DNA from 2 places in the Desulfuribacillus alkaliarsenatis genome. Region 1 is predicted to be linked to the other one. Evidence: riboswitches for the same ligand, from Rfam matches in the RefSeq annotation. Region 1 holds a riboswitch; the other holds the start of a gene.

Region 1 (5,474 bases):
TATCTTTAAAGAACGAATCGGCATAACAGAAATTACTGGTGCAAAGTTGTCGGCGATTGTCTCGACGGTTCTTATCTTTTCTTCTTCTATAACCAACGGTACAGCGCGGGTTCCAGCAAGCTTTTCCCCCTGCTTAACTACTCGATTACTATGGAGTGTTGCAATCGCAATATCTGGAACCGTATTCATGGCGATAATTGCTTCGCGGTTAATTTTTAACAGCCCATTTATACCTGCTAAAATATTAACCTTACCCTCAGATGTCTCAGACAGCTCAATATTTGGTCCCTTTAGGCAATTAGCTAAACGCATTGCCGCATCATCCTCATGAAGCTGTCCTTCTTTTATTTCTAAAATATAGATATGTTCTTTACCCATGGACAGTAGCTCTTCAACATCACCCTGACGAATGATGTGGCCTTTTTTAAAGGCACGACCTTTAAATCTTCCAGGAACGATTTTCGTCAAATCATGGGCTAATACCTGTCCAATAGCGTCCTTTGTTTTTATCTCACGCAATTGCTTCCCTACTTTCTAGCTTATTCCTAGCTACTTTCTAGCAATTTTCTACTTTCTAGCACATTCTCCCGTTTTCCCTTGTAAAATTCTAATTCCATGGGACAATGTATCAATAATAGATTCTAGGCACTCCTCAACGGCCTTAGGACTACCTGGTAGATTAATTATCATTGCTTGAGCTCTAGTTCCTGCTACTGCACGAGACAACATGGCACGATCTGTCTTTTCTAGTGAACGCATACGCATTACTTCAGCTATGCCAGGGATTTGCTTTTCGATTATCTCTAATGTTGCGTCTGGAGTTACATCCCTTGGCCCTAACCCTGTTCCGCCAGTGGTTAAGATTAGATCAAGCTTATCTTCGTCAACCCACTGTTTAATAGTATTAGCAAGGATTTCCTGCTCATCAGCAACCACATCATATTTCTCAACTTGGCCGCCTATTTTAGCAATCATGTCTTTAATAACCTGGCCACTTTGATCTTCACGCTCACCTTTAGATCCTTTATCACTTGCGGTTAAAACACCTACACGTAGGTAGTCTGCTGGTAATTCCTCTACTTCGTCGCCGACATGAAGTACTCCGCCTTTAAGTACAATCGCAAAAATACCTTCCTTCGGCATTACACAGTCTCCAGCCTGGTAGTAAATCGCACAACGGGTGTGGCACTCTTTACCTATTTGCGTAATCTCTACAATCGTCTCACCCATACGCACACGAGTACCTACAGGCATCGCTAATAGGTCAACGCCTTCTGTAGTAATATTTTCTGCAAAGTCCCCAGCCTTAACAGTCAAGCCCATCTCTACCATCTTTTCAATACTCTCTTGGGCTAGTAAGCTCAACTGACGATGCCAGTCACCTGCATGAGCATCAGTTACGATTCCATGGTCTGGACGAATTTCTACCTGCTCTACGTTTGTCTTACGCATACCTTTACGATCACTTATTGAAATAGCTTTAATTTTCCCTCTTTGCATTACTATTTCCCCTCTCCTCGGTAATAGTCTCCACTCTTACCACCAGTTTTAGTTTCTAGCTGAATATCTGTAATGACCATATCTTTATCAATTGCTTTGCACATATCATAAATAGTCAATGCTGTAACTGATGCTGCCGTTAGTGCTTCCATCTCTACTCCCGTTACACCTAGAGTACTTACCGTCGCTTCCAGGTATATGGTGTTTTCTATTTTATCTGTATCAAAGGATATATCTACACTTGTTAAAGCTAATGGGTGACACATTGGTATAAGATCTGATGTCTTCTTTGCAGCCATAACCCCTGCAACCTGTGCTACTGCAAGAACATCTCCCTTTGCTATTTTACCTTCTTTAATGCGCGCTAGGGTTTCTGGTTTCATGATGACTTTGCCACTGACTGTAGCTGTGCGTTTAGTAGTTTTCTTCTCGGAAACGTCTACCATCTTTGCTCTACCCTGCTCGTTAAAATGCGTTAATTCCATTATTTATCCCCTTTCCAGCTATAAACTTTATCCACCAATTTGCGACATTTTTCGAACTGTTCTTTTCTCTCCCTGCAGCTCCTCTGTCATTTGGTGCTTTTCCTCTTTTAAATTTAATACATCTCTAAATACATTATCTAACTGCTGTTCGTCATGGATATACGGGCGAATATCAACCTCTTTCTGCCAGAATAAACAAGGCTTAAGCTTACCATCTGCCGTTAAGCGCAAACGGTTACAACTTGAACAAAAATGCTGACTTACTGGGTGGATAATACCAACTGTACCTGCTGCACCTGCAAGCTTAAATACACTCGCTGGCCCATTACCTTTAACACCTACTACGTCGATAACTGGAGCTATTGATTCGGCAATTTTACGGACTTCTTCAAGCGGAAAATAACCGTCCTTCCAAACTAACGAATCTCCAATTGGCATATATTCTATAAAACGCATTTGAATTGGTGTATCAATAGTCCAACGGATAAAGTCTGCTATTTCATCGTCATTAAAGCCTTTGATAACGACAGCATTCACCTTCACTGGTTCTAAACCTCTATCGATTGCCGCTTCAACGCCTTTTAATACCTTATCAAGGTCACCACCCCGTGTCAGCTCACGGAATTTATCAGCGTTTAATGAATCTAGGCTTATGTTTACGCGATTTAAGCCTGCGGCTTGTAGGTCATCAATACGCTCTGCTAGGTGGATAGCATTAGTAGTCATCGCTATATCTTCAATACCCTCTACCTGCGAAATCATAAAAATCAATTTTTCTAAATCCTTGCGTACTAGTGGCTCTCCGCCCGTTAAGCGGATTTTTCTAACCCCTAAACTTGCTGCAACTTTTACGACAGAAAGAATTTCCTCAAAGCTTAGAATATTGACATGATTTAGGGCTTTTACCCCTTCCTCGGGCATGCAATATTGACAACGCAGATTACATCTGTCAGTTACGGCAATTCTCATGTAGTCATGCTTACGACCAAACTTATCGATTAATGCAGTCATGAGAATACTCCTCTCTATTTCTATTAAGTACAAAAACTAAGTAATAAGTACAAAAAAAGATACCCAAAGGATATACGGGTATCTTACTTACATCCGTATCTCCTTTCCAATGGGGAGGCTATACCGTTTCCAGTATAACCCTATCGGCAAATTTACCGTAGTAAACCTTAGGCAAAAGAGCTCGGAGACATGCAGTTATGATATTTATTTTACAATAGGATTACAATAAAAACAAGCATGTTTCTAATTCTGTTCATATTATTCACTAGTTATTTGGTGCTAGCCAGTGCCGCGTTGTACTCTTCAGGGGTGTTCATGTTCATAAACATTTCTTGCTCTTTTGTAGGAATTTCTATTATTTTACTAGTGACATAATCAACTAAGGAACTAATTCGCAGATTATTACTAGTTAGCATTTGTTCAATCTGGCTACGGCAGCTTTTGTGATAAATCGCATGTAAGGGCTGCAGTCTACCATCAGCTGTACGGGCAATTATTAGCTCATTTTTTGAGTCTAACTGATTTTTTGCAAAGCTTAGAAAACACTCTGGATTAGCAAGGGGCATATCGCAGGCGATTACTAGATTGTAGTCCATATCCGTTTCACCTAAGGCAGCGTGAATTCCACTTAGTGGACCTAATTGCTTGATTTCGTCTGTGATAATTGTAGCCTTTGGCATTTTATTAAGTAAGCTTCTATATGAATCGGGCTTATTAGTAACTAGAATCACCCTTTGACAAAGGGGTGCAATTTTTTCATACAAGCGTTCTACCGTTGTTTTACCATCAAGCATAAGCAAACCCTTATCTTGTCCCATCCGTTTACTTAAACCGCCAGATAATATAACTCCATTAAGCATATTAGCACCTCATATTAACTCTATTATACCTTTCGTTATGACTGATTCGTATTCTCTTTCCTATTCCTCTTTATCTTCTACTTGTTTATTAATCTCGTCAAGGATACTTTCTTTAATTTTTATTGAATCGTGGTCAGTTACATGTACATCTGTAAGCCTCCAACCGTTAGCATAGATGTTGAAACGGCGGCCACGCACAAATCCCACTAGGGTTAGGCCAAGTTCTCTAGCCAAGCGTACAGAAAGGGTAGTTGGAGCTGATTTTGAAATAATCATTGGAATATCTAATTTAGCAACCTTCAAAAGTATTTCTGAAGAAACTCGTCCACTTGTAACTAACACTTTGTTCTCAATATTAATATTATGCTTTACACAATGGCCGACAATTTTATCTACTGCATTATGCCTGCCTATATCTTCATGATAAACGACCATTCCTGTCGGATCACACAGTGAGGACGCGTGATTACCACCAGTTTCCTTGAACATCATTGAGTTCTGTTGTAGCTCCGTCATAAGAGACGTTACTTGTTCAGAGGTGATATCTAGAGGGCGCTCTATTTTATTCGCGCGCATGGAGTCAAGTACGTTGTAAAAAATTGTACCTTTTCCGCAACCAGAAGTAATTGTCCGCTTTGCAAACAACTTCTCCGTCAATGCTTTTTTCTTTTTTGTTTTGACATAAATAAGTCCTTTTTCTGAGTCCAGCTCGACAGAGGCTATATCGTCATAAGAGCGAATCATACCCTCAGAATTTAAAAAACCAATAGCTAATTCCTCTAAATAGGTCGGTGTACACAACAGTGTTACTAACTCCTGGTCATTAAAAAAGATGGTAACAGGGTATTCTACTGCTAGCTGGTCATCAAACGGATCTGGTTCCTCTCCGTCCTTAATGCGAATTACTTCAAGCTCTTCCGTCTTGTCCAACTTTAACTCTTTAATATTCATTGCTTTTCCCCCTAGTATAAGTGCCTATTCTATCTTAAATCTTTATTATAAATTTCTATGTGTTATTAAAAGCTAGAAGCACGACTTACGTCGCGCTCACAGCCCTATCATATCCGCTAATTGTCCGTCCATTCAGTTGCTGCCTCTGTAAACATTTAGTACACACTAAAATTATTTGTGAACCTTCAGATACTTCAACACGAATTCTGTATAATCGAACCTTAAGTGTTTGACGCGTGATATAGCTTGATGACGTTTTGCCAGCTCGTTGACAAACCTGACAGGACTTTTTCATTACATTTCCCTGCCCCCCTATATTTGAAGTTATAACATTCATATGCAGGGGTTATTTTGTCTAATAACCTACAAAAAATATTTAGCTTGTATAAATTCTTTATCCGTAATAATCAATGGAATACGCTTGTCATGATCCTCCATCGGTATTTTCATAACCAACTGCTCATCATATGCGATACCAATGACCTGAGCATTAGGAGTGCGCTCGAAAAAGCGGTCATAATAACCTGCACCATAACCAATCCTACCACCATGTCGGTCAAATGCTAGTCCAGGTACAATAATTATATCTATGGTGTCGAGATCTACGTATCTGATAGCTTCCTTCTTAGGCTCAAGAACACCAAAGGTGCCAGGTTCAAGCTCATCA
Region 2 (5,474 bases), on a different contig from region 1:
ATCGAAAACGATACAGATATATTATTAATTGATATTCAACCGGAGAATGATTTTAGAAAGCATCACATCCAAGGTTCTATTGCTACTTATGCATTTCCTGTCACTTCAAATGACGATAAGCAAAAACTTGCACGCATCTTGCCAGATGTGCTCACATCAGAAGCACCTGTGTACGTTTTGTGCCCTAGAGGAAGAAGCGGTGCTGAAAACACGCTAAACTTTTTAGCTGAACAAGGAGTTGACCCTAATCGGATGTTTATTATTGAAGGCGGTCAAGCAGGTTGGCCGTATGAGGAATTAGTAGTTACACAATAAAAATAACCTAATTAATTATAAACACACTAATTTATTCTACTTTTTTGGGTGAATGACATGTAAAAATGAGCTTGTGATACAACGTTTTCGATTGCATCACAAGCTCATTTGTTTTCCCAAAATTTCATCTACTTTTAGCCTATTTAGTTAAAAATAAGTGTTCCGGCTTAAGTTGAATGTATAGGCTCTTTTTATTCTGCCAACGCTTCCATTTTTCCTTATATATCTCCATTTGCAAATGATGTTTTCCAGTGCCATAACCTATCTGTAAATATACGGTCATGTGATGTGGTCCTTCCTCTGTTTTAATGACGCCAGCTTCAAAACAATTGTCACCTGATAAATCATCTGCAACTTTAATGTGAAAGGCTCTAATCCCTATATATTTATAGCTTCCTGGCAACTGCTGAATCTTTAATTGAATGTTACCCCAATTCATAGCTACTGCCACTGTATAGTTAGCTTCTATATTTTGTTCTATATTTTGTTCTTTGTTTTCTAGCTGTTGCTGAAGCTCTATAGCAGAGATGTTTTTGCAACCCGTAAGCTTTGCCACTGTATGCGTTGGAGGCTTACGAAAGATTACTCCTTTATGATCATCCGCAATTACTTGTCCGTTGTCCATAATCATTAGGCGCTCACAAACTCTATAAGCCTCTTCAAGGTTATGGGTCACAAATAGTGTAACACCTGAGTAGCTTTCAAGAACTTCAATTAACTCCCGCTCCATATGACGTCTTAGGAAATTATCAAGGGCTGAGAATGGTTCATCAAGAAGCAATGCCACTGGCTCTGTCACCATCGCTCTAGCTAAAGCTACTCGCTGCTGCTGCCCACCAGATAATTCATAGGGATAGCGCTTAGATAGATTACCAAGCTGAATCATCTCTAATTTATCTTTAATTCGCTTCTCCCGTTCATAAGACGAAAGTTGACGAATGCCAAACTCAATATTTTCTTTTACCGTCATATGGGGGAACAATGCGTAGTTCTGAAACAAATAGCCGATTTTGCGATCCTTGGCTGGTATATTAATACCCTGTTCCGAATCAAATAGCACACGTTCATGTAGAACAATTCGCCCTTTGGTCGGCTTATCCAAACCAGCTATACAACGGAGGGTCATACTTTTTCCTGAGCCTGAAGCACCTAGAATGCCGAAGTTCTCATTTTCTGTATCAAATTTCGTTCGCAGCAGAAAATCGGGTAACTTCCTTTCAATATCTACACTTAAAGACATCCGTTAGTCCCTCCTTGTTTTCGCAAAGACCGCAAAACGGCGCTGCTGCCAATCGTTCGTAACCACTACCATCAACAAAGATATGACAACCATTATAACAACCCACGCAAAAGCTCTCTCCATCTGTCCCGCTTCAACTGCAAAAAATATAGCTACAGGTACGGTTTGCGTCTTTCCTGGTATACTTCCCGCTAGCATCAAAGTCGCTCCAAACTCCCCCAAAGCCCTAGCAAAGGCAAGGATTGTTCCTGCAATTACCCCTGGCCATGATAATGGCAATAAAACGCGCCAGAAGATTTGCCACTCGTTATAGCCTAATGTTTTAGCGGCTTCAATATAGGTGTAGTCAATTTGTTCAAATGCAGCCCTAGCCGTCTTATACATCAATGGAAAAGCTACTACCGTTGCAGCAATTACAGTCGCCCACCAAGTAAAGATAACCGTAATATCAAAGTACATCAGAAACTGTCCTATTGGTCCATTTCGCCCAAAGGTATAGAGTAAGATAAATCCAATCACCGTGGGTGGTAATACCATAGGTAGCACAAGGAGACCATCAATCAACCCCTTAGCTCGACCACGATAACCCGCCATCCAACGAGCAATAAAAATACCCAAAACAAAGGTAATTATAGTTGCCGTAGTTGCCGTCTTTAATGAAATCCATAGCGGTGAATAATCTGTAATCATCAGGGCTTTTCCTCTCTATTGTGCATCTTTTATTCGTTAACCGTTTGAAAGCCGTATTGCTGGAAAATTTCCTTCGCTTCATCGCTTTGTAAAAACTCCAGGAACTGGCTAGCATGCTGATTATTTCTACTACTTTGAATCAAGGCTGCTGGATAAAGAATTGGCGAATGGCTGGTTTCTGGAGCGACTGCAACTACCTTAATTCGTTCTGATAGTAGTGCATCGGAGTGGTATACTATTCCCGCATCGGCATTTCCGAGTTCTATATACGATAGAACCTGCCGAACATTCAATGTGTGAACGAGCTTGTCCTTTAAAGAATCCCACAGTTCCATTGTTTCAAGTGCTTCTTTCGCATAGCTCCCTGCTGGTACAGACTCTGGATTACCAATACCAATAAATCGAACCTGTGGAGAAGCTAAGTCTTCAAAGCTCGTAACCATGTTTGCATCCTTATGTGCAATCACAACAATTTCATTACGTACTAGGTTGACACGAGAATCCGTAACAATAAACCCTTTGTCTGCTAGCGCATTCATCTGCCTTTGGGCTGCAGAGATAAATATATCGACAGGTGCTCCTTGTTCAATTTGCTGCTGGAGCTGACCTGATGATCCCATATTAATAATAATGTTAAGCTCCGGGTTATGCTTAACATAAGCTGCTTGAATAGCGTTCATCGCATCCTTCAAGCTAGAAGCGGCTGAGACGGTAATCGAACGTCCCTCTACTGGCACTGGCAGCCCCTCTAGTCCCTCTGTTTCATGGTTCCGCTCAGAACAACCTATGAGTATACCTATTACTATAATAGGTGAAACAAGAAATAAAACTATACCCCTTTTCAAACGATTCGATATTCTTCGCATAGCAATCTCCCTCAGCAACACTATCCCTTAATAAAGACATTTCGTATGAAATAAAAAATCACTGCCCCAATGGAACAGTGATTATATTAATGAAAATATAACCATCGTCCTTATACAATGGGAAGGCATAATTGTTTCCTATTATACCCTGGCTGCTTCAAAGAAATCTCGTGACTACCTGCTTCACCATCGCTTCTTCAAACAACGACCTTACTTCCATATTGCATAATGCAACGTAGGCAAGTAGGTTCGGACAATTGATGTTTTACATTTAATATACTACTAGCAATCTTGTCCGTCAATCACCCTCATTTGTCTATCAATGCAATATTTCATTATAAACCAATGGCGTCATAAATGACATAATGTTATGATAGATATGTTATGGTTAGTTGCATTTTATTAATTGTCAGAAAGTGAGGAGGTAAGTTAATGGTCTACGTAGTCTATGCACCCGTTGGATTTGGCGAGGCTTTGCAAACAATCATAGTTACAGAGCATATCGATCGCGCGATCGTTAAGTATATTGAAGCGGGTCATAATGCACAGATTGAAATTTGGAAGGATGAACAAGAAATCCTGTCCTACGGTTTTATCAAGTGGCACAATCATACAGATGCCAAAGCAATAAAGAAAGAGATTGAACTTGCACTAGAAAAGCTCTAATACTTATATTTTATAACCAAAGAAAGCTGTATTCGAGGCAACCCTACGAATACAGCTTTCTTTTAAAAACTATGTTTTATAGTACCAATTATATTGTCTTTGTCTTCTTCGACTCTTCTTCCATTACCTTATCATACCATTTAGCATGGTGACTTTTGGCAAATTTTGCATCTACATAACCATTAATCATCCCTGTGAATGCTGCCTTAGAGCCTGGATGCAATGTCCCTAAATAGATATGCACGATAGCTACTGCAGTTAATAACGCAGCCGATCCACTATGAATTACAATCGCCCATTGTACTAGCACTTGGCTAAAGCTTCCAGAGAACCACATGACAAAACCTGATAATATCAACAGTGTTGAAAACGTAATAGTCATTAGAGAATTTACTTTTTCCCCTGCATTAATGAATCCTTGTGGCGGAGTTTTTGCATCAATACCGAATAGTTCTTTTACAAAAGATGGGAAAAAGCCAAAGTCGTCTTTTGTCCACGTAAAACAGTCCTTTAACCAGCCGAAAAAACTTTTAGGGTCAAAAAGTATAAATATCACAACTGGTAAAATAAAAACAACAGCAAAGATTCGATGAAGCAATTGGGCGTTCTCAAAACCACCAAACAATGGTGCTATGAAATCAAAGGCGTTACTAAACAAAAGTAGCCCTGTAAAGAATAACACTGCATAAGATATTACATAAACCCAATGTGTAACACGAGCAGTCTTAGTAAAACGATATATTTTACCATCCTTGACCATAGGTGTCTCTTTCGCCATTATACATCGACTCCTTTCTTGCCATCTTCTGCTATGTCGTGATCATGATGTGGATCTTTACCTCTTGTTAACACAAAACTCGTCAATACAGCCGCCAATGCTCCACCTAATGCTACCTTACCTAAAGGCTGTACTATATCCTTCATTACTGATAAGGATGTTGGTACAACTGGGTTAACAGGCAAACCGTAGTTTTCTGGGGAGGTTTCTAGTACATAAATCATATGCGTTCCTCCGACACCTGTTTCGTTAATGCCATAGGTTTGCGCATTTGGATTAGTTTTTCTTAATTCTTGCACCCTCGCTTCTGCCATTGCAATCATATTTTCTTTTAATCCATAATAAATCGCATCAGCTGTACAAGTTTGTGCACATGATGGTGTCATACCTTGTGCTATTCTGTCTTCACAAAGATTACATTTTGTTGTCTTCTCAGCACCTTCATCAATTTTCGGAACTCCAAACGGGCAATACTGGGCGCAATAGCCACATCCTACACATTTATCCTCATTTAAAGATATTACCCCATTACTAGATTTCGTAAGGGCTTCCTTGGGACAAGCTTTGACGCAAGCTGCATCCCCACAGTGCATACACTGAAACTTCAAGAAGTCCCAGTGAAATACACTTCCTTCCATTCTTTCACTCATTCTTAATACGTTATACGTTTTTGGACTCAAGTCTGTGTGTGACTGGTATTCACCAGTAAATGGTGTAATTTCAGCCGGCAAATCTTTCCACTGTTTGCATGCTACCGAACATGCTCTACACGCAGTACATTTTGACACATCATGAAACATTGTGATTTCCATATCGTTCCTCCTCTCGTGATATACAGCACGTAACTTTTAATTGATTTTACTTAGAATAACATCCAATCTACTTGCGTGGCTGCCACTTTTTTGATAGCATCCACTAG

Evidence for each region. Region 1 has a riboswitch for molybdenum cofactor ahead of moaA (GTP 3',8-cyclase MoaA). Riboswitches for the same ligand answer to the same signal wherever they lie in the genome.
Region 2: linked by a shared signal. The riboswitch ahead of modA (molybdate ABC transporter substrate-binding protein) and the one ahead of moaA (GTP 3',8-cyclase MoaA) in region 1 are both predicted to bind molybdenum cofactor.

The regions. Positions count from the first base shown of each region.
Region 1 covers NZ_MIJE01000022.1:7,444-12,917, reverse strand. The annotation lists gene BHF68_RS07405 (molybdopterin-binding protein) at 1-519, opposite strand, end outside; gene BHF68_RS15630 (MOSC domain-containing protein) at 568-1,500, opposite strand; gene moaC (cyclic pyranopterin monophosphate synthase MoaC) at 1,503-1,985, opposite strand; gene moaA (GTP 3',8-cyclase MoaA) at 2,013-2,996, opposite strand; molybdenum cofactor riboswitch at 3,080-3,195, opposite strand; gene mobA (molybdenum cofactor guanylyltransferase) at 3,266-3,856, opposite strand; gene fdhD (formate dehydrogenase accessory sulfurtransferase FdhD) at 3,917-4,807, opposite strand; gene BHF68_RS15230 (hypothetical protein) at 4,893-5,102, opposite strand; gene BHF68_RS07375 (5-formyltetrahydrofolate cyclo-ligase) at 5,171-5,474, opposite strand, start outside.
Region 2 covers NZ_MIJE01000034.1:137,583-143,056, reverse strand. The annotation lists gene BHF68_RS13515 (rhodanese-like domain-containing protein) at 1-315, shown strand, start outside; gene BHF68_RS15450 (sulfate/molybdate ABC transporter ATP-binding protein) at 455-1,555, opposite strand; gene modB (molybdate ABC transporter permease subunit) at 1,559-2,245, opposite strand; gene modA (molybdate ABC transporter substrate-binding protein) at 2,275-3,111, opposite strand; molybdenum cofactor riboswitch at 3,202-3,378, opposite strand; gene BHF68_RS13495 (hypothetical protein) at 3,544-3,777, shown strand; gene BHF68_RS13490 (formate dehydrogenase subunit gamma) at 3,866-4,555, opposite strand; gene BHF68_RS13485 (4Fe-4S dicluster domain-containing protein) at 4,555-5,367, opposite strand; gene BHF68_RS13480 (aminotransferase class V-fold PLP-dependent enzyme) at 5,418-5,474, opposite strand, start outside.